DNA from 2 places in the Citrobacter sp. GW821-FHT02E08 genome. Region 2 is predicted to be linked to the other one. Evidence: predicted binding sites of a transcription regulator. Region 2 holds the regulator's gene; the other holds the start of a gene.

Region 1 (14,923 bases), on a different contig from region 2:
AAACGCTGTCCAGGCTATTACGGGTTGCCGATGCAAAGCCCAGCCAACCGGCCAGCTGTTCACGGTCAATCTCATAAGCAGTACCCGCCAGCGCGCCGCAACCTAATGGGCTGACGTCCAGACGCTTAAGCGCATCCTGCAAGCGGCTCTCATCGCGGGCCAGCATTTCAACGTAAGCCAGGCACCAGTGGGCAAACGTGACTGGCTGCGCGCGTTGAAGATGGGTATAACCCGGCATCACCGCGTCCTGGTTATTTTGCGCGGTTTCCACCAGCGCACTTTGCAGTTGACGGGTAGCGTTCAGCAGCTCCGCGACGGTATCTTTGCACCACAGCTTCAGATCGGTCGCGACCTGATCGTTGCGGCTACGTCCGGTATGCAGCTTTTTGCCTAACTGGCCGACCTTGTCGATAAGCTTACCTTCGACCCAGCTATGAATATCTTCGGCATCGCTTTGCAGGATCTGCTGCGGGTCAAGACGTACCTCTTCCAGCAAATTGTTCAGTGCTTCTTCAAGCTGCAACTGCTCGTCTGCGGTCAACACGCCAACGGTTACCAGCGCTTTGGACCAGGCCACAGAGCCGACGATATCCTGCTCCGCCAGGCGATAGTCGAAGCGCAAAGAGTCGTTGAACTGTTTGAACCGTTGATCCGCTGCCTGTGTAAAACGCCCACCCCAAAGTGCCATAACAAATTTCCTTAATAATCAAATTTTTGCCCGGTGGCACTGCGCTTACCGGGCCTACAAGCCCACGTAGGCCGGATAAGCGAAGCGCCATCCGGCACAGAATCTTACGCCAGAATACGCGTACCGATAGGCGTACCATTAAACAGCGCCGGGAGTTGTTCCGCATGACGCCAGGAGGCGATATCCACCGGACGGCCCAGCGTACGCGCCGCATCCAGAGCCGCATTTACCTTCACAATCATGCCATCAGTAATGATGCCCTGTTCAATCAGTTGTTCCGCTTTGTCGGCGGTCATCTCGGCAATACGCTGGCCTTTCCCGTCGAGAATTCCGCTCACATCGGAGAGCAGAATGAGATCCGCACCGAGCGTTGCCGCCAGCGCTGTCGCCGCCTGATCGGCGTTGACGTTCATCAACTCGCCTTCTTCGGTCACACCGATTGAGCTAACCACCGGCAGAAAACCACTTTCCAGCAGGGTGTTAATCAGCACAGGCGAACCCGGCTGCGCCAGTCCAACATGGCCTAACGCTTCGTCGAGCTGAGTCACTTTTACGCTGTCACCGTCGCCAAGATAAAGACCCACAGAGGCAATATGATGTTTCTTCGCCCACGCCAGCAGGGTTTTGTTTGCCGTCCCCGCCAGCGCACCGGTAATGATGTCGATCTGGTCGGCAGGCGTCACACGCAGGCCGTTTTTCTTTTTCACCGGCAGGTTGAGCCCTTTCATCAGCTCATCCACCACACAGCCGCCGCCATGCACAATGACCAGCGGACGCTGATGCGACTCACGATAGTTCACCAGCGCGGTAAACAGACGCTCCAGCGCCTCTTCGCTATCAAGTAATACGCCGCCCAGCTTGATAATCAATGGATTCATCATTGCACCCTTAAATAAGAGACTGCGTTTCGGCAAAGCCAAAACGAATGTTAGCGCACTGCATGGCCTGCGCCGCTGCGCCTTTCAATAAGTTGTCTTCGGTTGCCACAACAATCAGGTGCTCGCCCTGTACTGCGAATCCGATATCGCAGAACGGTAACCCAACCACGTTTTTCAGCGCCGGAACGCCTTTGTCATACAGACGTACCAGCGGTTTATCGCCATACGCCTGCTGCAATACCTTCCCTACCTGAGCCTGCGTGACACCCGGTTTCAGGCGGCAGGTAATGGTTTCCAGAATGCCCCGTGGGAAGTTACCCAGATGCGGCGTGAAGATCACGTCTGCCCCCAGATGCGTTGCGATTTCCGGCTGATGGCGGTGAGTAAACACGCCGTACGGTTGCAGGCTCACTTCGCAGAAGCTATTCGAGATTGCAGCCTTGCGCCCGGCTCCGCTCACGCCACTGGTGGCGTTGATCACCGGCCACTGGGAGAGTTCCAGCAGATCGGCATCAATCAGTGGTTTCAGCGAAAGCTGCGCTGCCGTGGGATAACACCCCGGTACGGCAATCAGGTTTGCCTCTTTCAGTTTATCGGCGTTCCACTCAGCCAGACCGTACACCGCCTGCTCCAGCAGTTCAGGGTGCTGATGCGTAAAACCATAATATGTCTCGTAGAAGGCGCCATCATTAACGCGGAACGCACCGGAGAGGTCGAACACCACACAGCCTGCCGCCAGAAATTGCGGCGCGAGATCGTGGCTCACCTCATGGGCAGTGGCGAGGAACACCACATCCACCCCTGCGCTAAACTCGCTAATATCAGACATCGGCTGCAACGCCAAATCGACAATGCCCTTTAACTGCGGATGTAAATCAGAGATTAATTTTCCTGCATCATTGCTTTGCGCTGAGACGGTCAAAGCGGTTATGGTCATATCAGGATGGCGATTTACATAGGTCACAAGCTCTGCGCCAGCGTAACCACTGGCACCCACAATCAGCGTATTCAACATCGGGGCTGTTCACCTTCTTACGTCTATGTGATCGGGAAGACGGGAATCTTCCTCACCGGGTTAAGGTTTTTCACCTCACCTTACACTTGGTGGGTTTTATTACGCTTAACGTTATTGTATTTTTATTCACAAATACTGCATGAATATTGATACTATCATGACCTAAGGTGTGTCAACAATGAAAAACGATTTACCGCCATTTATCGAGATTTACCGCGCTCTGATTGCCACACCATCGATTAGCGCAACCGAAGAAGCACTGGATCAAAGCAATGCGTCTTTAATCACTCTGCTGGCTGAATGGTTTAAGGATTTGGGCTTTCAGGTTGACGTTCAGCCCGTCCCCGGAACCCGTCATAAATTCAATATGCTCGCAAGTATTGGACAAGGTGCGGGTGGTCTGTTGCTGGCCGGGCATACCGACACAGTACCGTTTGATGATGGACGCTGGACGCGCGACCCTTTCACGCTGACCGAACACGACAATAAGCTCTACGGTCTGGGCACGGCTGACATGAAAGGTTTCTTCGCGTTTATTCTCGATGCCCTGCGCGACGTGGATGTGACAAAGCTGAAGAAACCGCTCTACATTCTGGCGACCGCCGATGAAGAAACCAGCATGGCGGGCGCGCGCTATTTTGCGGAGACCTCCTCTCTGCGCCCGGACTGCGCGATTATTGGCGAACCGACATCGCTGCAACCGATACGCGCCCACAAAGGCCATATTTCAAACGCGATACGTATTCTGGGTCAGTCGGGACACTCCAGCGATCCGGCGCGTGGCGTTAATGCGATTGAACTGATGCATGACGCTATTGGCCACATCATGCAACTGCGCGACGACCTGAAAGAACGTTATCACTACGAAGCGTTTACCGTCCCGTACCCGACGTTAAATCTGGGTCATATTCATGGCGGTGATGCGGCGAACCGCATTTGCGCCTGTTGCGAACTGCATATGGATATCCGCCCGCTGCCAGGCATGACGCTGAATGATCTTAACGGCCTGCTCAATGATGCTCTGGCGCCAGTGAGCGAACGCTGGCCGGGTCGCCTGACGGTGTCAGAATTGCACCCGCCCATCCCAGGCTATGAGTGTCCGCCCAACCATCAACTGGTTGAAGTGGTCGAAAAGCTGCTGGGGACGAAAACAGACGTGGTGAACTACTGCACCGAAGCGCCGTTTATCCAGACGCTATGCCCAACGCTGGTGCTTGGACCGGGTTCCATTAACCAGGCCCATCAGCCGGATGAATATCTGGAAACACGCTTCATTAAGCCAACTCGTGAATTAATCACTCAAGTGATACATCACTTCTGCTGGCACTAACGATCCCTCGCCTCGCCCATCCGAAGGGAATACGCGAGGCGATATTTTTACATTTTCATAAGCAATACTTATCTGATTCTTGCTGAATTAAATAACGTAAATTGCCGCCATTTATTCGTTTGCTGAACCGATTTCGCAGCAATTGACGTCACGTCTTTTACGTGGCTTTATAAAAGACGACAAAGAACAATGTCCGAAAGATTCCATATTGCAGCAAGGCCGCGCACCAGCACATCTCAGGGAACTGACATAAGCCAGTGACCCCGATGGGCGAGCGCAGCCAACACCGCTGCGGCGTGAAAGATACAGGGCAATCAAATTAAAGATGGGGTGTCTGGGGTCATATGAACGAACAATATTCCGCGTTGCGTAGTAATGTCAGTATGCTCGGCAAAGTGCTGGGAGAAACCATCAAAGATGCGTTGGGAGAGAGCATTCTTGATCGCGTAGAAACAATCCGTAAGCTGTCGAAATCTTCTCGCGCTGGCAATGAAGCCGACCGCCAGGAATTGCTCACTACGTTACAGAATCTGTCTAACGACGAGCTTTTGCCGGTTGCCCGTGCGTTCAGTCAATTTCTGAATCTGGCCAATACCGCTGAGCAATACCACAGTATTTCGCCGCATGGCGAAGCTGCCAGCAACCCGGAAGTGATCGCCCGCACCCTGCGTAAACTAAAAAACCAACCCGATCTCGACGATGCCACCATCAGAAAGGCCGTGGAGTCCTTGTCCCTGGAACTGGTGCTCACCGCCCACCCGACAGAGATCACTCGCCGCACGCTGATCCATAAAATGGGTGAAGTTAACACCTGCCTGAAGCAGCTTGATAACAAAGACATCGTCGATTACGAACGTCATCAACTGATGCGCCGTTTGCGTCAGTTGATCGCCCAGTCCTGGCATACCGATGAGATCCGCAAGCTACGCCCAAGCCCGGTGGATGAAGCCAAATGGGGCTTTGCCGTTGTAGAAAACAGTCTGTGGCAGGGGGTACCTAACTACCTGCGTGAGCTGAACGAACAGCTCGAAGAGAATCTGGGTTACACGCTGCCCGTTGATTTCGTTCCCGTCCGTTTTACCTCCTGGATGGGCGGTGACCGTGACGGCAACCCGAACGTAACGGCAGATATTACCCGCCATGTGATGCTGCTAAGCCGCTGGAAAGCCACCGACCTCTTCCTGAAAGACATTCAATTTTTAATTTCCGAACTGTCCATGGTCGATGCCACGCCGGAACTGTTAGCGATGGTCGGCGAAGAAGGTGCATCGGAGCCTTACCGCTATCTGATGAAAAACCTGCGCGCGCGCCTGATGGCAACTCAGGCCTGGCTGGAAGCACGTCTGAAAGGTGAGAAGCTGCCGAAACCGGCAGGTCTACTGACCCAAAACGAACAGCTATGGGAGCCTCTGTACGCCTGTTATCAGTCACTTCAGGCATGTGGCATGGGCATCATCGCCAACGGCGAACTGCTCGACACCCTTCGCCGCGTAAAATGCTTTGGCGTACCGCTGGTCCGCATTGATATCCGTCAGGAGAGCACCCGTCATACTGAAGCGCTGGGCGAACTGACCCGTTACCTCGGTCTTGGCGATTATGAAAACTGGTCAGAAGCCGACAAGCAGGCCTTCCTGATCCGCGAACTGAATTCCAAACGTCCGCTGCTGCCACGTAACTGGGAACCCAGCAATGAAACCCGCGAAGTGCTTGATACCTGTCAGGTCATCGCCGAAGCGCCTCTCGGTTCTATTGCCGCTTACGTCATATCGATGGCAAAAACACCGTCTGACGTACTGGCCGTTCATCTGCTGTTGAAAGAAGCCGGTATTGGCTTTGCCATGCCTGTCGCGCCACTGTTCGAAACGCTGGATGACCTGAACAATGCCGATAGCGTGATGACGCAGCTGTTGAATATCGACTGGTATCGCGGGCTTATCCAGGGCAAGCAGATGGTCATGATCGGCTACTCTGACTCCGCGAAAGATGCCGGTGTGATGGCCGCATCCTGGGCGCAGTATCAGGCGCAGGACGCTCTGATCAAAACCTGTGAAAAAGCAGGCATTGAACTGACACTGTTCCACGGGCGCGGTGGCTCCATTGGTCGCGGCGGTGCCCCGGCTCATGCCGCACTCCTCTCCCAACCGCCAGGCAGTCTGAAAGGCGGACTGCGCGTCACCGAACAAGGCGAGATGATCCGCTTCAAATACGGTCTGCCGGAAGTGACCATTAGCAGCCTGTCGTTGTACACCAGCGCGATTCTGGAGGCTAACCTGTTGCCGCCGCCAGAGCCGAAAGAAGACTGGCGTCATATTATGGATGAGCTGTCTGTCATCTCTTGCGATATGTATCGCGGCTACGTACGTGAAAACAAAGACTTTGTGCCGTATTTCCGCTCGGCAACGCCAGAACAGGAACTGGCTAAGTTGCCGCTTGGCTCGCGTCCGGCAAAACGTCGACCCACCGGGGGCGTTGAATCACTGCGCGCCATCCCGTGGATCTTTGCCTGGACGCAAAACCGCCTGATGCTCCCGGCCTGGTTAGGTGCTGGTACCGCACTGCAAAAAGTGGTCGAAGATGGCAAGCAGAGCGAACTGGAAACCATGTGTCGTGACTGGCCGTTCTTCTCCACACGTCTTGCGATGCTGGAAATGGTGTTCTCAAAAGCGGACCTGTGGCTGGCAGAATACTACGACCAGCGTCTGGTCAAAAAAGAGCTGTGGCCGCTGGGTGCAGAGTTGCGCCATCTGCAGGAGGAAGACATCAAGGTGGTGCTGGCGATCGCCAACGACGCCCATTTAATGGCTGATCTGCCGTGGATTGCCGAGTCTATCCAGTTAAGAAACGTCTACACTGACCCGCTGAACGTCCTGCAGGCAGAGTTGTTACACCGTTCGCGCCTGGCGGAAGAACAAGGCAAAGAACCTGATCCACGCGTTGAACAAGCGCTGATGGTCACCATCGCTGGCGTGGCTGCCGGCATGCGTAATACCGGTTAATTCCCCCCAGTAAACCGCCCTGTGACATAGTCCAGGGCGGGCATTTCAAACTGATGTTATAGTCTCCATAGATTCATTCTATTCTGTCTGCATTTCATTCACTGAGTGGATATTTATTATTCATCTTGATGGTTCAGATTTTCTTAAGGTTTGGGTGCTACGTTTGGCGCCACTATTAAAGACAGGCTTACTCTATGCAATCCTTAAATTTCCAGCCTAAGCCAGCATTCAGCTGGAAAGCTCTGGGCTGGGCACTTCTCTATTTCTGTTTTTTCTCAACGTTACTGCAAGCGATTATCTGCATTACCGGGTTCAGCGGCACAAACGGGCTACGTGACTCGTTGCTGTACAGTTCGCTCTGGCTGATCCCGATTTTGCTGTTTCCCAGCCGGACGCGTGTTATTGCCGCCGTGGTAGGTATCGTACTGTGGGCAGCATCACTGGCAACGCTCTGTTATTACGTCATTTACGGTCAGGAGTTTTCACAAAGCGTCCTGTTCGTGATGTTTGAAACCAATGCCAACGAAGCCAGCGAGTTTCTGGGTCAGTATTTCAGTCTGAAAATCATTGTCATTGCGATAGCCTATACCGCTGTAGCGGTGCTGCTGTGGACACGTCTTCGCCCCATTTATATTCCGGGACGCTGGCGTTGGTTCGTCTCCTTTGCTCTGCTGTACGGCCTTTTTCTGAACCCGTTCGTGGTCAAGTCAGCAGTTAACGGCGCACCGTATGAAAAGACGCTAAATGTCCTGTACTCGCGCATGGAACCTGCGGCCCCGTGGCAATTTGTTATTGGCTATTCTGAGTATCAGCGCCAGCTGACCGCGCTAAACAATCTGTTGAGCCAGAACCACGCGCTGCCGCCGCTGGAGAACTTTAAAGACAATTCCGGTGATGCTCCGCGCACACTTGTCCTGGTGATTGGCGAGTCCACCCAACGTGGTCGCATGAGTTTGTACGGCTACCCGCGTAAAACCACGCCGGAACTGGACGCCCTGCGCAACTCAGACCCTAAGTTGAGCGTCTTCACTAACGTAGTGACCTCACGGCCATACACGATTGAGATCCTGCAACAGGCACTGACTTTCGCCAATGAACAGGAGCCCGATCTGTATCTGTCGAAGCCGTCACTGATGAACATGATGAAACAGGCAGGTTATAAGACCTTCTGGATCACCAACCAACAGACAATGACCGCCCGTAACACCATGCTGACCGTGTTCTCAAAACAGACCGACAAGCAGTTCTATATGAACCAGCAACGCACTCAAAGTGCACGCGAATATGACACCAACGTGCTGACACCGTTTAAAGAAGTGTTAGCCGACCCGGCACCGAAGAAATTCATTATCGTTCACCTGCTGGGTACGCACATTAGGTACAAATTTCGTTACCCGGAAAACCAGGGCACGTTTGATGGTAAGACCGACCACGTCCCTGCCGGGCTGAGCGACGATGAGCTGGAGTCGTATAACGATTACGACAATGCCAATCTGTACAACGATCACGTGATTGCCAGTCTGATTAATGACTACAAAGCAACCGATCCGAACGGCTTCCTGCTCTACTTCTCTGATCACGGCGAAGAGGTGTACGACACGCCGCCGCATAAAACACAGGGGCGTAACGAAGAAAATCCAACGCGCCATATGTATACCGTCCCCTTCCTGTTGTGGACGTCGGAAAAATGGCAGGCTGCGCATCCGCGTGATCTCTCACAGGATGTCGACCGTAAGTACAGCAGCTCCGAGTTTATTCACACCTGGTCTGACTTAGCAGGATTAACCTACGATGGTTATGACCCAACGCGTTCCATCACCAGCCCGCAATTTAAAGAAGTGACGCGCTGGATTGGTAATCCCTACAAGAAAAACGCGCTGATAGATTACGACACCCTCCCGTATGGGGATCAGGTCGCAAATCAGTAACAGACGTCATCGTTCGATTGAAGGTCACTCTTTTTAGAGTGGCCTTTTTTTATGATGCCAGTTAATGTTGCCCTGTCAGCGCCAGGTAAGGGAACATCATGTATCACGACGTCAGCCACCTTCTTTCTCGTCTCATTAATGGTCCCACGGCGCTACGTCAGATTTATTTCGCTACGGCCAACGGTCCGATCCCTGAGCTTGCTTATCGGGTTGATTTTCCGCGCCTGGAGATTGTGCTGGACGGTGAGTTCGCCGATGCAGGGATCTCTGGAACTCCTGCTGCACTGACGCCAGGAGACGTTTTGTACGTCCCGGCTGGCGGCTGGAACTTTCCGCAATGGAGAGCGCCCGTCACCACGCTCAGTATTCTGTTTGGCAAGCAGCAGTTAGGTTTTAGCGTGGTTCACTGGGACGGAAAACACTACCAAAATCTGGCCACACAGAATGTGGCGCGCCGTGGCCCCCGCATTGGCTCTTTCTTGCTGCAAACGCTGAATGAAATGCAAATGCAGCCGCAGGAACAGCAGACCGCCAGACTGATCGTGGCCAGTCTGCTGAGCCATTGCCGCGACCTGCTCGGCAGTCAGATCCAAACCGCATCACGAAGCCACGCGCTGTTCGAAGCTATTCGCGATTATATTGATGAACACTACGCCACACCGCTCACCCGGGAATCAGTCGCCCAGGCCTTCTACATCTCGCCAAACTACCTCTCGCACCTGTTTCAAAAAACCGGCGCTATTGGCTTTAACGAATACCTGAACCACACACGGCTGGAGCATGCGAAGACACTGCTCAAAGGTTACGATCTTAAAGTCAAAGAAGTGGCCCACACCTGCGGGTTTGTCGACAGCAACTATTTCTGTCGTCTGTTTCGTAAAAATACGGAGCGTTCACCGTCAGAGTATCGTCGGCAATACCACAGCCAACTCACCGAGAAGGACGTTAATCCAGAATGATGTGGGTATGCTGCGGCTAATGCCTGGCTGATATCCACTTCCACTAAACGATTAACGAGTCTTTCTCAGGATCTGCACCAACTCCCCCCATGCCCATCATGTTGTTGTAGCAAACAACAGGTAATCCAACGTGACGAAGACAGTGGATAAAAATGTTATTTACTGGATTTTTGTAATATCAAAACAAGAATGACATCTGCAATATGGCGACTTGTGAAGCATATCGCATTTTGATACTTACATTACATTTGTCCAGTTTTTGGCAGATTTGTCACATAGCGTAGCCTGATACAACTCTTTTATCCTGTAACCAGAAAACGGTTATGGGGAGAGGCAATACCCAATCATTCCGCCACCCGCTGGTTAACGCAGCCTCTGCCGAGACGATTGCCAGCCCGCAGCAACACGAACTGGAACTGTAAAAGGACAAATGATGGAACTGTATCTGGATACCGCCAACGTGGCGGAAGTTAAACGTCTGGCGCGTCTCTTTCCGATCGCTGGGGTGACGACGAACCCCAGCATCGTGGCAGCCAGCAAAGAGTCTATCTGGGATGTGCTGCCCCGGCTGCAAAAAGCCATTGGTGAAGAAGGAACGCTGTTTGCCCAGACAATGAGCCGCGACGCGCAAGGCATGGTGGAAGAGGCCAAACGCCTGAGCGATGCGGTTCCAGGGATCGTGGTGAAAATCCCGGTCACGTCCGAAGGGTTAGCCGCTATAAAACAGCTGAAAAAAGAAGGCATCACGACGCTGGGTACCGCCGTGTACAGCGCAGCGCAAGGGCTACTTGCCGCGCTGGCTGGCGCGAAATATATCGCACCCTATGTGAACCGCATTGATGCTCAAGGTGGCGATGGTATTCGTACGGTACAGGAACTGCAAACCTTGCTGGAACTTCACGCGCCAGAAAGCATGGTGCTCGCCGCCAGCTTCAAAACCCCGCGCCAGGCGCTGGATTGCATGCTGGTAGGATGCGAAGCAATCACCCTGCCATTAGATGTAGCGCAACAAATGCTGAATACCCCTGCGGTAGAGTCGGCTATAGAGAAGTTTGAGCAGGACTGGAAAAACGCATTTGGTCATATCAACCTGTGAGGGAAATAGAGTATGGATCGCATTATTCAATCACCTGGTAAATACATCCAGGGTGCTGATGTCATCACCCGTCTTGGCGACTACCTCAAACCGATGGCGGAACGCTGGCTGGTTGTCGGCGACAAATTTGTCTTAGGTTTTGCCCAGGCAGCCCTGGAAAAAAGCTTTAAAGATGCCGGACTGGTACTGGAAATTGCGTCATTTGGCGGCGAATGTTCGCAAAATGAAATTGATCGCCTGCGTGGCGTGGCGGAAAAAGCGCAGTGCGGCGCGGTGCTGGGTATCGGCGGCGGTAAAACGCTGGACACCGCAAAAGCGCTGGCCCACTTTATGGGAATTCCGGTAGCCATTGCGCCAACCATTGCCTCAACCGACGCACCGTGCAGCGCGCTCTCCGTTATCTACACTGACGCGGGTGAGTTCGACCGTTACCTGTTGTTGCCGCAAAACCCGCATATGGTCATTGTTGATACCAAAATCGTTGCCGGCGCGCCTGCGCGACTGTTAGCTGCAGGTATCGGTGATGCGCTGGCGACCTGGTTTGAAGCCCGTGCCTGTTCACGTAGCGGCGCAACCACCATGGCAGGCGGTAAATGCACGCAGGCGGCGCTAGCGCTGGCCGAACTGTGCTACAACACACTGATCGAAGAAGGTGAAAAAGCCATGCTGGCCGCTGAGCAGCATGTGGTGACACCGGCTCTGGAACGCGTCATTGAAGCCAACACCTACCTGAGCGGCGTGGGCTTTGAAAGCGGCGGTCTGGCGGCAGCACATGCCATACACAACGGCCTGACGGCGATTCCGGACGCGCATCACTACTATCACGGTGAAAAAGTCGCTTTCGGGACGCTGACACAACTGGTTCTGGAAAATGCGCCGGTCGAAGAGATCGAAACCGTTGCCGCGCTGTGCCATTCCGTCGGTTTGCCTATCACCCTGGCGCAACTGGATATTAAACAGGATATTCCGGCAAAAATGCGCACGGTTGCAGAAGCCTCTTGCGCAGAAGGCGAAACGATTCACAACATGCCTGGCGGCGCGACACCGGATGAAGTCTATGCCGCCCTGCTGGTTGCCGACCAGTATGGTCAGCGTTTCCTGCAAGAATGGGAATAAAATCCGACTGAGGTTCCCGGCATTGTCCTGACACCGTTAGTTTAAGACCGAGATATCCGGGGCGACCACCGGGTTTGGCGTCCCTCCGGGAACCAAATCCCGGTGTTTCCCCTCATTCATTGGCTTAAGTGAACGGTGTCAGGCATTGTCCGGGCATTTTTTTAGGTTCTTTTTACTGCAAATTACCAGGAAGAGATGGCCGTCACGACGATGACGTAACCTTTTGTACCTGCGCCTCACGCTTTTTATAGCTGACGATAGCCAGCGCCAGAACGATCAGCACAATGCCGCCGCCTTCCACGACGCCGGGATTCTCACCGAGCAGCCACCAGGAAAACAGAACGCCGCAAACCGGAACCGCCAGGGTACTTAAGCTGGCAATACTGGCAGGCAGATTCCTCAGAACAAACAGCCACAAACTCCAGGCCAGCGCCGTCGCCAGAATCGCGCTATAGCCCAGCGCCCAGAATACGATGGACTGCCAGTCAACTTCAGGCTGCGGAACCCACCAGGCCACCAAGCTCATGATCAGCGCCGCATACAGCATCTGCCATGCGGTCAACGCGAGTAAATCGATACGAGGATGGCGGGCATACATCCGCTTGGCGACAATAGCGCTCGCTCCCCAGCTTATCCCGGAAAGGATCGCCAGCAACGCGCTCTTCAGCGAAGAATAATCCAGTTGCCACGGCTGCATCACCAGCAGTAAACCAATTGCCGCAATCATAATCGCCGCGTATTGCAAACGCCGTAATCGTTCGCCCAGAAACAGCGCCGCCAGAATCACCACCCAAAACGGCATGGTATACGTCAGAATAGCCACCTTCCCCGCACCGCCGCTCATCAGCGCCCATTGCGCCAGTCCTATCATGCCGCAGGTCTGTAATAGCGCAATCGCCAGCGTGTATTTGAATGGCGTCGGGCGCAGCCCACGGCCGCGTAAGAGCAGTACGATAAATAAGATTAAGGCTCCGAAGATACAGCGCAGTGAAGTGAAGTCGAACGCGCCAATATAGCTCGTGACTTGCTTCATAAAGATCCAGCTATAGCTCCAGATAAGGGTGAGGGTAATAAGACCACTGATTGCCAGTGAGTGACTCTTTCCTGAGGCTGACATGATAAATCCAGTAAATTGGTGTTCCCGGCAAATACTATACGCTGACAAATACACTTCAGCGACGACAATCACGCCGCCGCTGAAGTGTTATCCGGTTACTTCACTACCAGTGATTACAGCAGATCGAAACGGTCCAGGTTCATCACTTTCACCCATGCCGCGACAAAGTCTTTCACAAACTTCTCGTGGGCATCACTGCACGCGTAAACCTCCGCCAACGCACGCAGCACGGCATTTGAACCAAACACCAGGTCAGCGCGAGTCGCCGTGTATTTCACTTCACCGTTTTGACGATCGCGGCCTTCAAACAGCTCCGCAGACTCATCGGTCGCTTTCCATTCGTTGCGCATATCCAGCAAATTAACAAAGAAATCATTGCTGAGTACGCCTGGACGCTCGGTGAAAACGCCATGCTGGCTACCATCAAAGTTGGCACCCAGAACACGCATCCCCCCCACCAGCACCGTCAGCTCCGGCGCAGTGAGCGTCAGCTGCTGCGCTTTATCAATCAGCAGAGATTCCGTTGTCGCCTCGCCTGGCTCGCCGCGATAGTTGCGGAAACCATCTGCAACAGGCTTAAGCAGTTCAAACATTTCAACGTCGGTTTGATCCTGGCGCGCATCGACACGGCCCGGTGTAAACGGCACGCTAATGCTCACGCCCGCCGCGCTTGCCGCCTGCTCTACACCCACCACGCCAGCCAGAACGATAATATCGGCCAGTGAGGCTTTACCGGAAGATTTCTGAATGCCTTCCAGTACGGGCAGGACGCGGGCGGCAGTCGCGTTAACATCCCAGTATCTCTGTGGATCCAATGCCAGCCGCGCACCGTTGGCGCCACCGCGTTTATCACCACCACGGAAGGTCGATGCCGATGCCCATGCCACCGACACCAGCTCGCTGACGGAAAGCCCGGAACCTGCAATCGCAGACTTCAGGTTAATAATGTCTTCCTGAGTCGGATTGAATACCGGCTGTGGCAGCGGATCTTGCCAGATCAAATCCTCTTTCGGCACTTCCGGTCCAATGTAACGCGCTTTTGGCCCCATATCTCTGTGGGTCAGTTTGTACCAGGCACGTGCGAAAGCTTCGTTAAACGCCTGAGGATCGTTCAGGAAACGACGGGAAATTTTCTCGAATTCCGGATCGAAACGCAGCGTCAGGTCCGTCACCAGCATGGTAGGTTTGCGTTTCTTCGACGGATCAAACGGATCCGGAATAATTTCAGGCGCGTCGACCGCTTCAAACTGGATCGCGCCCGCCGGGCTGCGCGTCTGCACCCATTCGTATTTGAACAGGTTTTCAAAGAAATAATTGCTCCACTGGGTTGGCGTCTGTGACCAGACCACTTCCAGACCGGAGGTAATGGAATCCGCCCCGACACCCGTGCCATGGCTGCTCTTCCAGCCTAAACCTTGTTGCTCAATAGGTGCTGCTTCCGGGTCCGCGCCCACATGCGATGCTGAGGCTGCGCCGTGAGTTTTACCCAGCGTATGTCCGCCCGCAATGAGCGCCACGGTTTCTTCGTCGTCCATCCCCATGTTGCCGAAGGTGGCGCGAATAGCGGATGCCGCAGAGAGAGGTTCCCCGCTGGCGTTAGGCCCTTCCGGGTTAACGTAGATCAGCCCCATTTCGGTGGCGGCTAACGGACGTTTTGCCAACGCTTCCGGGTCGCGATGGGTCAGCCAGGCTTTCTCATCACCCCAGTTGACGTCGAGATCCGGTTCCCACACATCTTCACGACCGGCACCAAAGCCAAAGGTACGGAAGCCTGAGTTTTCCAGCGCGACGTTACCCGCC
Region 2 (14,923 bases):
GCCGACGCTGAAGGTGGATAACCTGACGGTGGGTGGCACTGCCTGATTATCAGAGGCCGGATATACCCGGTCTGTGAATTTGATTCTTGCTCCAGGCCCGATACGCGCAGCGCTATCGGGCCTTTATTACTTTTCCTTTCCTCTGCCGTACATCCCCTGAAACAGCTTCGCCACGTCGACAAAGTAGTCCGTCAGATAGTTGATTACAACCTGCACTTTTAAGGGCAGTTTGTCTTTTTCGGTGTACAACGCGTAGACCGGACGGGGATCCGACTGATAACGGGGCAGTAAGATCTCAAGCTCTCCCCGATTGATCTCGTTGATCACCCACATCAGCGGGACGTAGGCGATCCCGGCACCTACCGTCAGCCAGCGGCTGAGCGTCATAGGATCGTTGGTCACGAATCTTCCCTGAGGGATTAGCCGGGTGGAGATCCCTTCCGGGGCGATCAGCTCAAATTCGTTATCCGGTCGCACGCTGTATTCCAGCCAGGAGTGGTTGCTGAGATCGGCAGGTTTTTCCGGTACGCCAAATTGTGCGAGATAGCTTTTTGCGGCGCAGACCACCATCGGCATGGCTCCCAGACGGCGAGAAAACAGGCTCGAGTCCTGCAACGCGCCGACCCGAATCACAACGTCCAGACCGTCGGCAATCAGGTCAGGGGCTGGAATACCTGTCACCAGGTTCACCGTGAGCCCGGGGTATTCTTTCAGCATCCTGGCGGTCAGTCCGGCAAGGACATTTTGCGCCATGGTTGAAGAACAACCGATACGCAACGTACCGATAGGGGTGTTGTTAAACGCATAGAGCTGCTCATGCACATCCTGGACTTCATGCAACATTCGGCGGCAGCCCTGGTAGTAAATTTTACCGGCTTCGGTAAGGCCAATGCTGCGAGTACTGCGGTTCAGCAGCTTCACCTGCAGTTCATCTTCCAGTTTTGCCACGGTCTGGCTAATGGAGGAGACGCTCATTTGTAGCTGTCTGGCAGCGGCGGTAAAGGAGCCAAATTCGACCACTTTGGCAAACACCGACATCCGTTTTAATCGTTCCATTATTCACTCTGGCTTAAAAGTGATTTAGATCACATATTATAGATAACAGCATAACAGTTACGCTAATATATTATTATTCAAATAACAGCAGTGTCGCTCTCGCCTGGCTTTCCTTGCCCTTCTCTGCGGTGACATTGGCTAATAACGCTATCGCCTGCACTCTCTCTACAATCAAGGTCAACATGAGTCTGTTTCCCGTTATCGTGGTGTTTGGGCTGTCCTTCCCACCGATATTTTTCGAACTTCTTTTATCACTGGCGATTTTCTGGCTGGTGCGCCGGGTGCTGGTACCGACAGGTATCTATGATTTCGTATGGCATCCGGCTCTGTTTAATACCGCGCTCTATTGCTGCCTTTTTTATCTGATATCGCGCATGTTTGTTTGAGGCTGAAGTGAAAACACTAACAAGAAAAATCTCCCGTACGGCCATTACGCTGGTACTGGTCATCCTGGCTTTTATCGCCATTTTTCGTGCCTGGGTTTATTACACCGAGTCACCGTGGACGCGCGATGCGCGTTTCAGCGCGGATGTGGTGGCCATTGCGCCAGATGTGGCAGGACTTATCACCCATGTTAATGTTCGCGATAACCAACTGGTGAAAAAGGATCAGGTGCTGTTCACCATCGATCAGCCGCGCTATATAAAGGCGCTTGAAGAGGCCGAAGCCGATGTGGCGTATTACCAGGTGTTGTCGCAGGAAAAACGCCTGGAGGCCGGTCGCCGCAACCGTCTTGGCGTTCAGGCGATGTCTCGTGAAGAGATCGATCAGGCCAACAACGTTCTGCAAACCGTATTACACCAGCTCGCGAGAGCGCAGGCTACCCGTGACCTGGCGAAATTAGATCTCGAACGGACCGTGATTCGCGCACCGGCAGACGGTTGGATAACCAACCTGAACGTCTATACCGGTGAGTTTATTACCCGTGGTTCCACGGCAGTTGCTCTGGTGAAACAGAACTCTTTTTATGTCCTGGCGTATATGGAGGAAACCAAGCTGGAGGGCGTTCATCCGGGCTATCGTGCGGAAATTACGCCGCTGGGCAGTAATCGGGTATTAAAAGGAAGTGTGGACAGTGTGGCGGCGGGGGTCACGAATGCCAGCAGTACCCGCGATGCGAAGGGCATGGCGACGATTGATTCCAACCTCGAATGGGTGCGACTGGCGCAGCGTGTTCCGGTGCGGATCCGTCTTGATGACCAGCAGAACAATCTGTGGCCAGCAGGTACAACGGCGACGGTCGTGATTACCGGTCAGCAGGATCGTGATGAAAGTCAGGACTCCTTCTTTCGCAAATTAGCGCATCGTCTGCGCGAGTTTGGTTAATCATGATGGGGATGTTCACCATCGCCAGCCAACACGTTCGCTTTGCGATAAAGCTGGCGTGCGCGATTGTGCTGGCTCTGTTTGTTGGCTTTCACTTTCAGCTTGAAACGCCGCGCTGGGCGGTACTGACTGCGGCGCTTGTTGCAGCGGGTCCGGCGTTTGCTGCCGGAGGCGAACCGTATTCTGGCGCCATCCGCTATCGCGGTATGTTGCGCATCATCGGAACCTTTATCGGCTGTATCGCCGCGCTGGCGATCATCATCACCATGATTCGCGCACCGCTGCTGATGATTCTGGTGTGCTGTATCTGGGCGGGATTTTGCACCTGGATCTCTTCTCTGGTGCGCCTTGAAAACTCCTATGCATGGGGGCTTTCGGGGTATACCGCACTTATTATCGTCATCACCATTCAAACGGAACCGCTATTGACGCCGCAGTTCGCCCTTGAGCGCTGTAGCGAGATTGTGATTGGTATCGTCTGCGCCATCATCGCGGATCTGATTTTCTCTCCACGATCGGTGAAGCAAGAGGTTGATCTTGAACTGGATAACCTGCTCATCGCGCAATATCAACTGATGCAACTGTGTATTAAACACGGTGACAGTGAGGAAGTGGACCGGGCCTGGAGTGCGCTTGTGCGGCGTACTGCGGCACTGGATGGCATGCGCAGCAATCTGAACATGGAGTCCTCGCGCTGGGGGCGTGCTAACCGACGTCTGAAGGCGCTGAATACGCTCTCCCTGACGCTGATTACGCAATCCTGCGAAACCTACATGATTCAAAATACGCGTCCGGAGCTGATCACCGATACGTTTCGTGAGTTGTTTGAAACCCCTGTTGAAACTGCGCAGGATGTACATCGACAGCTCAAGCGCATGCGCCGCGTGATCGCCTGGACGGGTGAGCGGGAAACGCCTGTCACTCTGTACACCTGGGCTGGGGCAGCAACGCGGTATCTGTTATTGAAACGCGGCGTGGTGGGTAATACGAAAATCAGTGCGACTGAAGAAGAGATTTTACAGGGTGAGCCCGTGGTGAAGGTGGAGTCTGCCGAGCGTCACCATGCGATGGTCAACTTCTGGCGCACCACCTTGTCATGTGTGCTGGGGACGTTGTTCTGGCTGTGGACGGGATGGACGTCTGGTAGCGGTGCGATGGTGATGATTGCCGTCGTGACCTCACTGGCGATGCGATTGCCGAATCCGCGAATGGTTGCGATCGACTTTATCTACGGGACGCTGGCAGCGCTGCCGTTGGGGTTACTCTATTTTCTGGTGATCATCCCCAACACCCAACAAAGTATGTTGCTGCTCTGTCTTAGTCTGGCGGTACTGGGCTTCTTTCTGGGAATCGAAGTCCAGAAACGCCGCCTGGGTTCGATGGGGGCACTGGCGAGCACCATTAACATCATTGTGCTCGACAACCCCATGACCTTCCATTTCAGCCAGTTTCTGGACAGCGCATTGGGGCAGATTGTCGGCTGTATGCTGGCGTTTATCGTGATATTGCTGGTACGGGATAACTCCCGCGACAGGACCGGTCGCGTGTTGCTGAATCAGTTTGTTTCGGCGGCCGTCTCAGCCATGACCACCAATGTGGTACGGCGTAAGCAAAACCATCTTCCGGCGCTCTATCAGCAGCTGTTTTTGCTGATGAACAAATTCCCTGGGGATTTGCCCAAATTCCGTCTGGCGCTGACGATGATCATTGCGCATCAACGTCTTCGTGACGCGCCGGTTCCGGTGAATGACGATCTCTCTATTTTCCACCGTCAGCTTCGCCGCACCGCCGATCGCGTGATTTCCGCCAGTAGCGACGACAAGCGTCGGCGATACTTCGGACAACTCCTTGAGGAACTCGATATCTATCAGGAAAAACTGCGCATCTGGGAAGCACCACCGCAGGTCACGGAACCAGTAAAACGCCTCTCAGGCATGTTGCATAAATACCAGCATGCCCTCACGGATAACTAAACACGGAAAAGCCGACGCCAAAAGCGTCGGTTTTTTTATGGCTATACTTAACCGATGTGCAGGAATCGTCGTGGTAGGTAGTTTGGTGGGTTGCGAAAGCGCTTACCGGAGGTGGTGGCGGGCAATGAATATCTATACCTTTGATTTTGATGAGATAGAAAACCAGAGTGACTTTTACCGTGAGTTTGCGCGGATGTTTGGTATTGCCAGAGAACAGATCAGCGATCTGGATTCTCTGTGGGAGATAGTGATAGGCGAAGTATTGCCGTTGCCGCTGGAAATAGAGTTTGTTCATCTACCTGAAAAGCAGCGCCGACGTTATGGGGCGCTGATTTTGCTGTTCGATGAAGCAGAAGAAGAGCTGGAAGGACAGTTACGTTTTAACGTTCGGCTCTAAGCCTTAGGTATAAAAAAGCCCCCGACAGGCGGGGGCAAGTCGTCGGACTAGACGACGAGGGTTTATTTGTAGAGTTCTGCCGTGGCGTGCCACTGTGACCCTTCTTTCAGTTCAATCACGCGATAGCTGCTGGCGCCTGCTTTTTCTGCTTTAGCGGCGAGCTCCTGACGCATATCCATCGGAGAACTGCCAATCTGAGAAACAGAGACACTGCCCATGGATTGCAGATTTTGTGCTTCTTGCGCATTGACCTGGTGTACGGCAGCGTTTGCGCCGAAAGAGAGAACTGAAGCCAGGCCGAGTGAAGCGATAAGATATTTAGTGTTCATAGTTTACATTCCTCAATACGGTTAACTCAGCGGTTTGAAGGGCGTTCTTATGCGATATTCCCGCGAGTTATTGTTTGCATTAGCGATGACAGGCGAGCCTTATTTGTACAGTTCAGCAGTGGCGTGCCAGTGGCTACCGCTACGTGCTTCGGTGATCTGATACGCTGAGGCGCCTTGTTGTTCCGCTTTTTTGTTCAGCATTTCATGCATGTCCATCGGTGAAGAGCCGATCGCGCTGACGGAAACAGAACCGATAGCTTCGCGGTTTTGCGCCTGCTGGGCATTGATGGAATCTGCGGCAAATGCACCGAATGAGAGAACAGAGAGAATACTTAACGTTGCAACTGTAGTTTTGATTTTCATGATATTTACCTCGTCGAATTCTTTTATTGGGGTCCTTTGTTTCGTGACCCTCATCACAAAATAAAGTATACACTAGTCACGCGATTAATTAATACCCTGCTAATGGTTCAGTTAGTGATTAAGTATTAAAAAATTTATTTTTTATAATCACATGGAATTAAAAATGCTTCTGGTGGCGAGGTTTTCGATTTAAATCTAGTAAATTCATAAAGATATAAAATTTAACAAAATGTGCGATATTTGGCTTTATCATTGACCACGTGAATGTGTTTAAGCGATTAAACGCACTATTCGTTAAATCAAAAGCAGTGGAAATGCGCGTAAAGCAGGGAGAAAGGCAGGATTTTCCCCGCCGTGTGTGGCGGCGGGGAGAGGGGATTACAGCTCTTGTTCGAACAGTTCGAGAATCGCTTCGTACAGATCTTTCACTGAGAAGCCATTAGCTGGGGTTGTGAAAATGGTGTCATCGCCCGCAATTGTCCCGAGGATACCTTCCGCTTTGCCCAGTGAATCCAGCAGGCGTGCGATCAGTTGCGCAGCGCCTGGGCTGGTATGGATCACTACAACGGCGTCATTGAAATCGATATCTAATACCAGGTTCTTTAACGGGCTGGATGTCGTGGGGACACCCAACTCTGCCGGGAGGCAGTACACCATCTCCATTTTTGCGTTGCGGGTCCGCACGGCGCCGAACTTTGTCAGCATGCGTGAGACTTTGGACTGGTTGATGTTATCAAAGCCCTGATCCTGCAACGCGAGGACGATTTCACCCTGTGAGCTGAATTTTTCTTCTTTAAGCAGCGCTTTAAACGCCTTTACTAATTCTTCTTGTTTTGCCGAGCTTCGCATAAGTCACCCGTAATATGGCGGTAGAAACAACATTATTGTGCATACAGATGAATTTTTATGCAAACAGTCTGCCTTGTTCGAGGCTGAAATAATGTTATGAAAGAGCGGAATTTTATCAAATTTCGTTATCAAGAAACATGCCTGTGTCACGGCTCGCAAATAAGGTTAAAAGTAAATTAAATGTTATCAAATTGATGTTGTTTTGAGGGGGGAGTAGGGTATATTGTCCGCACTTGTGGAAAAGTTGCTCTACAGCTGCAGTGGCTTTGGATTACGTAAATTAAATGCATAAAAGCCAAATTCGCGTGACTCCGCATTCTTGACACGTGAGTATTGTAATCATTAATTTTGTGAATTAAGGTCGCCGCCGCGGAGCATTAAACACTTAGCTTATCAATATAATAAGGAGTTTAGGATGAAAGTTGCAGTCCTCGGCGCAGCTGGCGGTATCGGTCAGGCGCTAGCATTATTGTTAAAGAATCAACTGCCTTCAGGTTCAGAACTCTCCCTGTACGACATCGCTCCAGTGACTCCAGGTGTGGCCACTGACTTGAGCCATATCCCAACTGCTGTGAAGATCAAAGGTTTCTGTGGCGAAGACGCAACCCCGGCACTGGAAGGTGCGGATGTGGTTCTGATCTCTGCGGGTGTGGCGCGTAAACCGGGTATGGATCGTTCCGACCTGTTTAACGTTAACGCCGGTATCGTGAAAAACCTGGTCCAGCAGATTGCGAAAACCTGCCCGAAAGCGTGCGTGGGTATTATCACCAACCCGGTGAACACCACTGTCGCTATCGCTGCAGAAGTCCTGAAGAAAGCAGGTGTTTACGACAAGAACAAACTGTTTGGCGTGACCACGCTGGACATCATCCGCTCCAACACCTTTGTTGCGGAACTGAAAGGCAAGCTGCCGACTGAAGTTGAAGTTCCGGTGATTGGCGGACACTCTGGTGTGACAATTCTGCCACTGCTGTCGCAAATCCCTGGCGTTAGCTTCACCGAGGAAGAGGCCGCTGCCCTGACCAAACGTATCCAGAACGCGGGTACTGAAGTGGTTGAAGCAAAAGCCGGTGGCGGATCTGCAACCCTGTCTATGGGTCAGGCTGCCGCACGTTTTGGTCTGTCTCTGGTTCGCGCGCTGCAGGGCGAAAAAGGCGTTGTGGAATGTGCTTACGTTGAAGGCGACGGCCAGTATGCGCGTTTCTTCTCACAACCGCTGCTGCTGGGCAAAAATGGTGTGGAAGAGCGTCAGTCTATCGGCAAACTGAGTGCCTTTGAGCAGAATGCGATGGAAGGCATGCTGGATACGCTGAAGAAAGATATCACCCTGGGCGAAGAGTTCGTTAATAAGTAAGCGAACCGCCATCAGTGAAAAAAAACCGGAGCATTGCGACTCCGGTTTTTTTTGTCTCTGGCTTCGGGAAATACTCAGTTGGTTGCCGGATATTCCTGAATGGTAACCTGCAGCGTCAACTGCTTGTCATCCCGCATGACGACCACAGAGATCACCGAGCCTGGGCGAATTTCAGCTACCTGGTCCATCGTTTCCAGCGCGGAAACGGCAGGCTTATTGTTCACCGAAATGATCAAGTCATTGACCTGAATGCCAGCCTGAGCCGCCGGGCCATCCGGTGAGACCTCATTGACGACGATTCCCTGAATTTGGTCTATTCCACCGCCCTGGGCATGCATTGGCGCGATTTCGCGGCCGCCAATACCGATGTAGCCACGGATCACACGACCATCACGGATAAGTTTATCCATAATTTTGGTCGCCAGCTGGAACGGAATGGCGAAACCAATGCCTTCCGGCGTTTCGCCGTCATTACTTTTATCAAAGGATAAGGTGTTAATACCCATCAACTCACCCAGCGAGTTGATAAGCGCACCACCGGAGTTACCGTGGTTGATGGAGGCGTCCGTTTGTAGAAAATTCTGGCGCCCGGAAGGGTTCAGACCAATACGACCGGTCGCGCTGATGATCCCCTGGGTGATGGTTTGTCCGAGATTATACGGGTTACCGATTGCCAGAACGACGTCGCCAATATGCGGCGTACGGCGCGAGTTTATCGGAATCGTCGGGAGTCCACCGGCGGCATTAATTTTTAACACGGCCAGATCGGTCAGCGTATCGGACCCCACCAGCAGCGCCTCAAACACGCGTCCATCTTGTAGGGCGACGATGATCTGATCGGCGTCGTTAATGACATGCTTGTTGGTGATGATATAACCGCGCTGATCCATGATCACACCGGAGCCCAGCGTGCGGATCTCAAGCTGATTATGCGCCGTACTGTTCATACTGCGGTTATAGACGTTAACGACGGCTGGTGCTGCACGGCGGACCGCCGAGTTGTAACTGACAGGCGTCTCATCGGTGCTGTCGAATTGCGGAGCCGTAAGGGTATTTATTTTGCGCAGCGACGGCATAGCGGCCAACAAAATGGCGCCGACAATTAAACCAATCGCGACTGAACGTAAGAGCTTCACAAACATGATGGAGGCGTCATTAAAAAAGGGAACGTCAGCAGCATACCATGAGTTTACCGGACATCACACGTGAGGCTGATGTCCGGTTCACGACGGACTTAACGTAAGAGCAAATAAATGCTCTCATTACCGCGAACGATTTGCAGAGCAATGATGGACGGTTTCGCCTCCAGCACCTTGCGCATCTCGGCGATAGAGTTCACGCGATCGCGGTTTACACTGACGATGACGTCATCTTTATGTAAACCCGCCTGAGCCGCAGGGCTGCTTTTTTCAACATTATCAATCTTGATGCCTTTGCTGCCGTCCTTCAATTGACCGTCGCTTAACGTAGCACCTTGCAGCGCCGGGGCGATCATCTCAGCACTGGCGGATGATGATGTGTTGGAGTCCAGGGTAACGTCGACCTCCAGTGGTTTACCGTCACGCAACAGACCCAGTTTCACGGTGGTGCCAGGCTCCGTTGTTGCAATACGCGAACGTAACTCTGCAAAACTGTTGAGTGGCTTGCCGTTAAGACTGGTGATGACATCGCCGGACTTCACGCCCGCTTTTGCGGAACCCGAGTTTGGCAGCACTTCACTGACAAATGCGCCGCGCTGTACGTCAAGTTTGAACGCTTTGGCGATATCGGCAGTCATTTCCGTGCCTTTGATACCCAGCAGACCCCGCTTGATTTCACCGAACTGGATCAACTGCTGCGCCAGCGTGCGCGCCATGTTGCTCGGGATAGCAAACCCAATTCCGATACTGCCGCCGCCAGGGGCAAGGATGGCGGTGTTAATACCGATCAGCTCGCCGTTCAGGTTGAGCAGAGCCCCACCAGAGTTACCGCGGTTAATGGACGCGTCAGTCTGAATGAAGTTTTCCAGCCCTTCCAGATTCAGCCCGCTACGCCCCAGCGCAGACACAATACCGGACGTCGCCGTTTGCCCCAGCCCAAACGGATTACCTACGGCGACGGCAAAGTCCCCTACGCGCAACTTGTCGGAGTCGGCGATGGCAATTTGCGTCAGATTACTGGCTTTCTGAATTTGCAGCAGAGCGATATCACTTTGATCGTCACTGCCGATCAGTTTGGCGTCGAATTCACGCCCGTCATTTAACTGGATGCTGATCTTCTGCGCCTGACTGATAACGTGATTATTGGTCAGGACATACCCTTTCGCGGCATCAATGATGACCCCAGACCCTAAACCTTCGAAAGGTTGTGACGGTTGGTCAGGTAACTCATCGCCAAAAAATTTTTTGAACTCTTCCGGGACTTTTTGCCCCTGGGCAGCCGTTCCTTCGACTCTGACGCTAACCACGGCAGGCAGTACCTTTTCCAGCATGGGGGCGAGGCTTGGCAGCGCTGCCTGGCCAGGAATTTGTGCTGGTATTGACGCGAGGGCCTGAAACGGCGCTGAGAGCGTTAAACCGATACTTAACGCTAATGCACTCAACAACTGGGTTTGTTTTTTCATGGATCCTGCTCTCGTACCTTGAGTGAAAGGAAAGACGATTCAAAACAGTTTGATGTTATTGAATTTTCGACATGGCAACAATGAGACTGCTGACTAAATAATAGCTGGGACAGGAGAGAAGAGAGGGCGCAATGACTGCGCCCAATAAAATTATTTACGTTGTGTGGTTAACCGCGTTTGGCACCCGCACGTAGCAGGCCGGACGCCCCTTCGGAATAGTCACGTGGCATCTGAACCGGTGCCTGATCGTTACCGGCTTCAGACTCCGCCAGGCGATTACGGAACGGGTTAGTTTCCGCAGTCAGTTCCGGCAGCAGGCTGCTGGAGCTTTTTGCCATGTGTTGATACAGCTGGCGATAATCATGCGCCATGGTATCCAGCAGCTCAGCGCTGCGGGCAAAGTGGCTGACCAGCTCTTCACGATACTCTTCCAGCTCAGCTTTGTTCTTTTCCAGTTCGTACTGCAATGCCTGCTGTTGACGTAATTTACGATTACCAAAACGCACGGCTACGGCACCAATAATGATACCGACGACTAACCCAATTAGCGCATATTCCCAGGTCATGAACATCTCCCGTTGTCTTTTGTTTCCGTAGGGTGTTGGCTTTAGGCTCCATGCCTGCGCCTGATTATGCCACTATAACCGCTAATCCCGTAGAAGTGGAATCCCGACTTTATATCGCGTAGTGTAGAACGGCCTTTTTTTCGTCAACCGTGAACGACGGCACATCGATTCTCAAGGAATAACAATAACATCATGCAAAGCTTTTCCCCGACATCGCGTTACCTCCATGCCCTCAACGAGGGAAGCCATCAGCCCGACGACGTACAAAAAGAAGCGGTTAACCGGCTGGAAACCATTTACCAGGAACTAACGAGCAGCGTGTCCCCTGAGCCACAGGCCAGCGGACTGATGGCCCGTTTTGGCAAATTGTTGGGAAAACGTGAGCCAGCAGCACGTTTACCGGTGCGCGGTCTGTATATGTGGGGCGGGGTGGGACGCGGGAAAACCTGGCTGATGGATCTGTTTTATCACAGTCTGCCGGGCGAACGTAAACAGCGACTGCATTTCCACCGTTTTATGCTGCGCGTACATGAAGAACTGACCGCCCTACAGGGGAAAAGCGACCCGCTGGAGATCGTTGCCGACCGTTTTAAAGCAGAGACGGATGTGCTCTGTTTCGATGAGTTTTTTGTTTCGGATATCACCGATGCGATGTTGCTTGGTGGATTAATGAAGGCGCTGTTTGCTCGCGGTATCACGCTGGTGGCGACATCCAACATTCCGCCGGACGACTTGTACCGTAACGGTCTGCAACGTGCGCGTTTTCTCCCGGCCATAGATGCGATAAAACAGCACTGTGACATCATGAATGTGGACGCCGGGGTCGATTATCGCCTGCGTACGCTGACTCAGGCGCATTTATGGCTCGCCCCGCTCAACGATGACACGCAACGGCAGATGGATTCGCTCTGGCTGGCGCTTGCGGAGACAAAGCGTGAGCATGCGCCGACGCTGGAAGTTAACCATCGTCCGCTCGCAACGCTGGGAGTCGAAAACCAAACGCTGGCAGTCTCGTTCTCCACGCTGTGCGTGGATGCCCGTAGCCAGCATGACTACATTGCGTTGTCGCGTCTTTTTCATACGGTGCTGTTATTTGATGTTCCCGTGATGACGCCGTTGATGGAGAGTGAAGCGCGTCGCTTTATTGCGCTGGTGGATGAGTTTTATGAGCGCCACGTCAAACTGGTGGTTAGCGCCGCCGTACCTTTATATGAAATCTATCGGGGCGAGCGCCTGAAGTTCGAATTTCAGCGCTGTCTGTCGCGTTTACAGGAGATGCAGAGCGAGGAGTACCTCAAGCGGGAACACCTGGCCGGTTAAACCTGTCGCAAATCACATAAAGGGGTCGACCTTTGACCCCGACTTCTCTATAATCTTGCGACCCCACGTTACAAGAGAGTTTTTTTCCCGAAACTTTCTCTGCGCCGGCATAGGCTATTCGAAGGGGTAGGTTTGCTGGACAATGTCGTGTGAACCTCAACTGACTAAACGTTTGGGTGTTCACCAACGTGTAACTTATTTATTTGGGTAAGCTTTTAATGAAAACTTTTACAGCTAAACCAGAAACCGTAAAACGCGACTGGTATGTTGTTGACGCGACCGGTAAAACTCTGGGCCGTCTGGCTACTGAACTGGCTCGTCGCCTGCGCGGTAAGCACAAAGCGGAATACACTCCGCACGTAGATACCGGTGATTACATCATTGTTCTGAACGCTGACAAAGTTGCTGTAACCGGCAACAAGCGTACTGACAAAGTGTACTATCACCACACTGGCCACATCGGCGGTATCAAACAAGCGACCTTTGAAGAGATGATTGCCCGCCGTCCTGAGCGTGTGATTGAAATCGCGGTTAAAGGCATGCTGCCAAAAGGCCCGCTGGGTCGTGCTATGTACCGTAAACTGAAAGTTTACGCGGGCAACGAGCACAACCATGCGGCACAGCAACCGCAAGTTCTTGACATCTAATCGGGATTATAGGCAATGGCTGAAAATCAATACTACGGCACTGGTCGCCGCAAAAGTTCCGCAGCTCGCGTTTTCATCAAACCGGGCAGTGGTAAAATCGTAATCAACCAACGTTCTCTGGAACAGTACTTCGGTCGTGAAACTGCCCGCATGGTAGTTCGTCAGCCGCTGGAACTGGTCGACATGGTTGAGAAACTGGATCTGTACATCACCGTTAAAGGTGGTGGTATCTCTGGTCAGGCTGGTGCGATCCGTCACGGTATCACCCGCGCTCTGATGGAGTACGACGAGTCCCTGCGTTCTGAACTGCGTAAAGCTGGCTTCGTTACTCGTGACGCTCGTCAGGTTGAACGTAAGAAAGTCGGTCTGCGTAAAGCACGTCGTCGTCCGCAGTTCTCCAAACGTTAATTGGTTTCTGCTTCGGCAGAGCACAGTTGGCGAAAAACCCGCTTCGGCGGGTTTTTTTATCGATATATCACCGTCAAACGCACCGCTATCCTCCGATTAGCGCCCTCTTTTTCCCCATTTCCAGAATCGACTCACCACAAAGGTCACAAAATCTGGTAAACTATCATCCAATTTTCTGCCCAAATATCGAGGATTGTTCATTTTTTGTTTGATTTTTGAACAGCGAATGACTTTTCCGACGATGGGAAACATAACTTCTGACTGGTCACCTGGTGGCTGGTAGCAGTAAAAATTCTGAATATACCTGGAGGTTTTCATGGCTGTCGCTGCCAACAAACGTTCGGTAATGACGCTGTTTTCTGGTCCTACTGACATCTATAGCCATCAGGTCCGCATTGTGCTGGCTGAAAAAGGTGTTAGTTTCGAGATCGAGCACGTGGAAAAGGACAATCCACCTCAGGATCTGATTGACCTCAACCCGAATCAGAGCGTACCGACACTGGTGGATCGTGAGCTGACCCTATGGGAATCTCGCATCATTATGGAATATCTTGATGAGCGTTTCCCTCATCCGCCGCTGATGCCGGTTTACCCGGTTGCTCGCGGTGAAAGCCGCCTGTACATGCACCGTATAGAAAAAGACTGGTATACGCTGATGAACGTCATCGTAAACGGGTCTGCTTCTGAAGCTGACGTTGCACGCAAACAACTGCGTGAAGAGCTGCAGGCGATTGCGCCTGTATTTGGTCAGAAACCGTATTTCCTGAGCGATGAATTCAGCCTGGTCGATTGCTACCTGGCGCCGTTGCTGTGGCGTTTGCCGCAGTTGGGCATTGAGTTCAGCGGCGCGGGTGCGAAAGAGCTGAAAGGGTACATGACTCGCGTATTTGAGCGTGACTCTTTCCTGGCGTCGCTGACCGAACCTGAGCGTGAAATGCGCCTCGGCCGGGGTTAATCTGTATGGATTTGTCACAGCTATCCCCACGCCGTCCATACCTGCTGCGTGCATTTTATGAATGGCTGCTGGATAACCAGCTAACGCCGCACCTGGTGGTGGATGTGACGCTTCCTGGCGTGCATGTCCCCATGGAATATGCGCGTGACGGGCAAATAGTCCTGAACATTGCGCCTCGTGCGGTGGGGAACCTGGAGCTGGCGAATGACGAAGTGCGTTTCAATGCGCGCTTTGGCGGCGTACCTCGCCAGGTTTCAGTTCCGCTGGCTGCCGTGCTGGCGATTTATGCACGTGAGAATGGCGCGGGTACGATGTTCGAACCTGAAGCCGCTTACGATGAAAACGTCACCAGTATCAATGATGATGACGAAACCGCGGGTGTAGAGGGCGAGACGGTCATGTCTGTTATCGATGGTGATAAGCCGGATCATGATGATGACAACCGTCCCGATGACGATCCGCCGCCACCGCCACGTGGTGGTCGACCGGCGCTCCGCGTCGTAAAATAAATCGTCTATAAAATCAAACAGGCCCCCAGGGGCCTGTTTTGTATTCTACTGTCCGCTAATAAAAAAATATGATAGTGGCAATCATATTCACCACGAATCCTACCGCCATTGGGATCGCCGTACGCTTAACGACCTCAAAGGGAGAGACGCCCGCAATGCCTGACGTTACAACAATGACGGCGGTGATCGGCGAAACCGCGCGAGCCAGCGTTGTCGCAAAATGCATCGGCATGATCATAACGACGGCGGGAATGTGAAGTCCTGTGGCG

Evidence for each region. The regulator ArgR, encoded in region 2, controls arginine synthesis, uptake and breakdown. The targets are predictions, from matches to a motif close to ANTGAATAAAAATACANT.
Region 1: a site for ArgR is predicted at 2,695-2,712, ahead of argC (N-acetyl-gamma-glutamyl-phosphate reductase). Genes of this name have one in related genera too.

The regions. Positions count from the first base shown of each region.
Region 1 covers NZ_JBWKVL010000015.1:102,215-117,137, reverse strand. The annotation lists gene argH (argininosuccinate lyase) at 1-688, opposite strand, end outside; gene argB (acetylglutamate kinase) at 793-1,569, opposite strand; gene argC (N-acetyl-gamma-glutamyl-phosphate reductase) at 1,577-2,581, opposite strand; gene argE (acetylornithine deacetylase) at 2,760-3,911, shown strand; gene ppc (phosphoenolpyruvate carboxylase) at 4,256-6,907, shown strand; gene AC07UY_RS17870 (phosphoethanolamine transferase CptA) at 7,102-8,835, shown strand; gene AC07UY_RS17865 (helix-turn-helix transcriptional regulator) at 8,934-9,794, shown strand; gene fsa (fructose-6-phosphate aldolase) at 10,228-10,890, shown strand; gene gldA (bifunctional L-1,2-propanediol dehydrogenase/glycerol dehydrogenase) at 10,903-12,006, shown strand; gene AC07UY_RS17850 (DMT family transporter) at 12,209-13,123, opposite strand; gene katG (catalase/peroxidase HPI) at 13,237-14,923, opposite strand, start outside.
Region 2 covers NZ_JBWKVL010000001.1:33,963-48,885, forward strand. The annotation lists gene tldD (metalloprotease TldD) at 1-46, shown strand, start outside; gene aaeR (HTH-type transcriptional activator AaeR) at 127-1,056, opposite strand; gene aaeX (p-hydroxybenzoic acid efflux pump operon protein AaeX) at 1,239-1,442, shown strand; gene aaeA (p-hydroxybenzoic acid efflux pump subunit AaeA) at 1,450-2,382, shown strand; gene aaeB (p-hydroxybenzoic acid efflux pump subunit AaeB) at 2,388-4,355, shown strand; gene AC07UY_RS00170 (barstar family protein) at 4,480-4,752, shown strand; gene yhcN-B (DUF1471 family stress response protein YhcN-B) at 4,815-5,081, opposite strand; gene yhcN (peroxide/acid stress response protein YhcN) at 5,181-5,444, opposite strand; gene argR (transcriptional regulator ArgR) at 5,823-6,293, opposite strand; gene mdh (malate dehydrogenase) at 6,709-7,647, shown strand; gene degS (outer membrane-stress sensor serine endopeptidase DegS) at 7,722-8,789, opposite strand; gene degQ (serine endoprotease DegQ) at 8,882-10,249, opposite strand; gene zapG (Z-ring associated protein ZapG) at 10,417-10,815, opposite strand; gene zapE (cell division protein ZapE) at 11,008-12,135, shown strand; gene rplM (50S ribosomal protein L13) at 12,354-12,782, shown strand; gene rpsI (30S ribosomal protein S9) at 12,798-13,190, shown strand; gene sspA (stringent starvation protein SspA) at 13,507-14,145, shown strand; gene sspB (ClpXP protease specificity-enhancing factor) at 14,151-14,654, shown strand; gene dcuC (anaerobic C4-dicarboxylate transporter DcuC) at 14,710-14,923, opposite strand, start outside.